One region of the Xenorhabdus cabanillasii genome, then DNA from elsewhere that is predicted to be linked to it. Evidence: predicted binding sites of a transcription regulator. Region 1 holds the regulator's gene; the other holds the start of a gene.
What was found. The regulator CRP, encoded in region 1, controls carbon source genes, mostly activating them, when cyclic AMP is high. The targets are predictions, from matches to a motif close to ATGTGANNNNNNTCACAT.
Positions count from the first base shown of each region.

Region 2: a site for CRP is predicted at 943-960, ahead of BDD26_RS11700 (NupC/NupG family nucleoside CNT transporter). Genes of this name have one in related genera too.

Region 1 covers NZ_QTUB01000001.1:1,492,700-1,494,912, reverse strand. The annotation lists gene BDD26_RS07245 (phosphoribulokinase) at 1-453, shown strand, start outside; gene crp (cAMP-activated global transcriptional regulator CRP) at 858-1,490, shown strand; gene BDD26_RS07235 (aminodeoxychorismate synthase component II) at 1,687-2,213, opposite strand, start outside.
Region 2 covers NZ_QTUB01000001.1:2,439,184-2,441,396, forward strand. The annotation lists gene ligA (NAD-dependent DNA ligase LigA) at 1-564, shown strand, start outside; gene BDD26_RS11700 (NupC/NupG family nucleoside CNT transporter) at 1,026-2,213, shown strand, end outside.

The DNA.
Region 1 (2,213 bases):
CAATACAATGTCGCCGAATTAGTTGATCTGCTGATTGGCGTTGTTCCCATCGTCAATCTTGAATGGATACAAAAGCTCATTCGCGATACCAGTGAACGCGGGCATTCAAGGGAAGCGGTTATGGATTCCGTGGTTCGTTCAATGGATGATTATATTCGCTATATTACGCCACAGTTTTCCCGCACTCACATCAACTTTCAACGCGTTCCTACTGTTGATACCTCCAACCCCTTCTCCGCCAAAGCCATTCCTTCTCTAGACGAAAGTTTTATCGTCATCCGCTTCCGTGGTCTGAGCCAAATCGATTTTCCTTATTTACTGGCCATGCTCCAGGGTTCGTTTATTTCCAGTATAAATACTATCGTCGTTCCGGGTGGAAAAATGGGACTGGCAATGGAGTTAATTATGGCTCCGTTAGTTCAAAAATTATTGGAAGGTAAAAAAATTTCCTGAATTAAGCACAAGTTAATTATCAATAACACAGGTAACAAAAAATAATGTTACCTGTGACAAAACACCAACTATTCACCTATTTATAAATGAAAATGTAGTAAATGATGTTGTGCAAACAGATTTCTGGTAATTTGTTAACTGGTTTTATATGCTGAAGCGATACAGAAGAAGACAGAAATGTTTTCCTGTGTTACAAACAGAGTTACAAGCGAAGCTGGCAGGTTTTATGGGTCTGGATGACTACACCGATATGTTAGCATCCTTATAAACCTATATAAAATTCTTACTTGTCAGTTTTTCAGCAAGTTAATATGTTAATCTATTGACTTTATAAAGCCAGCCTGATGAGAAACTGTCAGTTTCTCAGAATATAAAGGCGGAAATAACAACAGAGGATAAAGCGAATGGTTCTCGGCAAGCCACAAACAGACCCTACTCTTGAATGGTTTTTGTCACACTGCCATATTCACAAATATCCATCCAAGAGCACGCTTATTCATCAAGGCGAGAAAGCAGAAACGCTTTACTACATTGTTAAAGGTTCAGTTGCTGTTCTAATAAAAGATGAAGAAGGTAAAGAAATGATCCTCTCTTATTTAAATCAGGGGGATTTCATTGGTGAACTTGGATTGTTTGAAGAAGGGCAAGAGCGTACTGCATGGGTGCGAGCTAAGAGCGCCTGTGAAGTAGCTGAAATTTCCTATAAGAAATTTCGCCAGTTAATTCAGGTTAATCCTGACATTCTGATGCGTTTATCCGCTCAGATGGCAAGCCGCTTACAAACAACATCGGAAAAAGTTGGAAACCTGGCATTTCTGGATGTGACAGGTCGTATTGCACAGACATTGCTCAATCTGGCCAAACAGCCTGATGCAATGACCCATCCTGATGGTATGCAAATCAAAATTACACGTCAGGAAATTGGGCAGATTGTCGGATGCTCCCGTGAAACAGTCGGCCGCATTCTGAAAATGCTGGAAGATCAAAACCTGATCTCTGCGCACGGCAAAACGATTGTCGTTTATGGAACCCGCTAGTTCCTGAAATTGCGCTTGAATTAGGCCAGTGCAGCCCATAGAGCACTGGCTTTTTGCTTTCCATCCTTCTGCTTCTCTCATCCCTTAAAAAAATGAAACCTACTGGTGCATAAATTAGTGATATAACCTGCTCACAGGCGCTTCATAAAAAATGGCCGTAAACAACAGCCAAAAAGAGGGATTAAATCGTTCTTCGTTAATATTTAAGAAAATTATTCAACAGTTCATGCCCTTGTTCACTCAGGATGCTTTCCGGATGGAACTGCACGCCTTCCAAGGGGAGAGTACGGTGGCGTATTCCCATTATTTCATCCACATTACCATCATGCTGGCTCCATGCCGTCACTTCAAAGGATGCAGGTAACGTTTCTGCGGCGATGACCAAAGAGTGATAACGGGTAACTGTCAGCGGACGATTCAATCCCTTAAATACACCTTGCTGGTTATGGTGAATTAAACTGGTTTTTCCGTGCATCACCTCACGGGCTTTAACAACACTTGCGCCAAAAGCCTGACCAATCGCCTGATGTCCGAGACACACCCCCAGAATTGGCAATTTCCCGGCAAAGTGCGAAATAGCTTCCAGCGAGATCCCAGATTCATCTGGTGTACAAGGCCCCGGAGAGATCACTAAATGAGTCGGTGCCAATTTCTCGATATCTTCAAGCTGTAATTCATCATTACGCTTCACTAAAACACTCGTCCCCAACTCACAAAAATATT
Region 2 (2,213 bases), 950 kb from region 1:
GAGCGAATGGGGCCAAAATCCGCTCAAAATGTGGTTAATGCTCTGGAAAAATCCAAGAAAACCACATTTGCCCGTTTCATCTATTCTTTAGGCATTCGTGAAGTTGGAGAAGCAACCGCGGCTAATTTAGTTGCACATTTTGGCACATTGGAAAAATTGCGTGCAGCAGATACGGAAGCATTAATTGCTGTACAAGATGTAGGTGGTGTAGTTGCCAGCCATGTAGTTAATTTCTTTAACGAATCGCATAACCAGGTAGTAATTGATGATCTCGTCAATAATATTGGTATCTGTTGGGAAACGGTGGAAGTACCGCAACCAGAGGAAACCGATAGCCCATTTGCGGGTAAGACTGTAGTTTTGACTGGCTCATTAAGCCGTTTATCCCGGGATGATGCTAAAGATAAATTAGTTGCGTTGGGTGCGAAAGTCACGGGCAGTGTTTCCAAGAAAACAGATTTGGTGATTGCGGGTGAGGCAGCAGGATCTAAATTAGTCAAAGCAACAGAATTAGGTATAACTGTGATTGATGAAGAAGAAATGCTTCGTCTTTTAGGTGAATAATAATAAATATCCCCTTTGTCTTTCAAGTTGCCCCTCTGTTGGCTGCGCTACTTTGTTACAACTACACCCCGGTCACATAGTAGTTTTCTATGCTCCCGGGGATTCATGAGAGTCTCCTGCCTCTCACCGGAGGCCAGCCTTTGGTTGGTAAATTCGTTCCCGACGAGTTTGTCATTCCCTTGCTGGCGCGGTGCAATTTGAAATCTATTGGGTATAGAAAAGAAAATTTTCAGGAAAGAAGTGCTATTGGGGTTCTTGATAATAAACCTTAATAGCGCCTTTAAATAAGATATTTTTGCATACATAGTAGCCACATTCCGGCTTAAAGTGTGATCAGGTTTGCTAAATAGGAATTTGTTGCCGCTCTATAGTAAATTAATGTGATAGTTATCGCTATTTATTATCGTATGTTGCAAAAATGCGATTATAAATTTGCACCTCGTCATGTTTGGAGTTTTTTTATGTCTCATATTTTTCATTTTGTTCTCGCTTTAGTGGTCATTGGCGGCTTGGCGATTTTTGCGAGTAATAACCGGAAAGATATTCGTATTCGTTATATTATTCAGTTACTTGCTATTGAACTTGTTCTGGCGTGGTTTTTTCTTAATTCTAATGCTGGATTAGGGATCGTCAAAGGGTTTGACAGCTTGTTTGTCCACCTGCTGTCTTATGCCGCGAAAGGTACTGGTTTTGTTTTTGGTGGTATGATTGAAGCAAATCTGGCATTTTTCTTCCTGAATGTACTTTGTCCTATCATCTTTATCTCTGCTTTGATCGGTATCCTGCAACATATAAAAATTCTACCAATTATCATTCGGGCAATGGGTACTGTGTTGTCCAAAGTTAATGGAATGGGAAAACTAGAATCGTTTAATGCGGTCAGCTCATTGATTCTGGGGCAATCAGAGAATTTTATTGCTTATAAAGATGTATTGAACAAAATGTCTGAGCGTCGGATGTACACAATGGCGGCAACAGCGATGTCTACGGTATCTATGTCTATCGTAGGTGCTTACATGACAATGCTGGAGGCAAAATATGTGGTAGCAGCCCTGATACTTAATATGTTCAGTACCTTTATCGTTCTGTCCCTTATCAACCCTTACTCTGTTGAAAGTGAAGGGGATATTCATATGAATAATCTGCATGAAGGGCAAAGTTTCTTTGAAATGCTGGGCGAGTACATTCTGGCTGGTTTCAAAGTCGCTTTGATTGTAGCGGCCATGCTGATTGGCTTTATTGCCTTGATTGCGGGTATCAACGCCGTTTTTGATATGGCATTTGGTATTTCTTTCCAGGAATGTCTGGGGTATGTTTTCTATCCATTTGCCTGGATCATTGGCATTCCCAGTGATGAAGCACTGAAAGTAGGTAGTATCATGGCGACTAAACTGGTTTCTAATGAATTTGTTGCAATGCAGAGTTTACAGGAAATTGCAGGTCAATTGAGTGAACATTCAAAAGGTATCCTGTCTGTATTCCTGGTTTCCTTTGCCAACTTCTCATCCATTGGTATTGTTGCCGGTGCTGTTAAAGGTCTGAATGAAAAACAGGGGAATACTGTCGCGCGTTTTGGCCTGAAATTGTTGTTTGGCTCAACATTGGTGAGTTTCCTGTCGGCTGCAATTACCGGGCTGGTAATGAATATT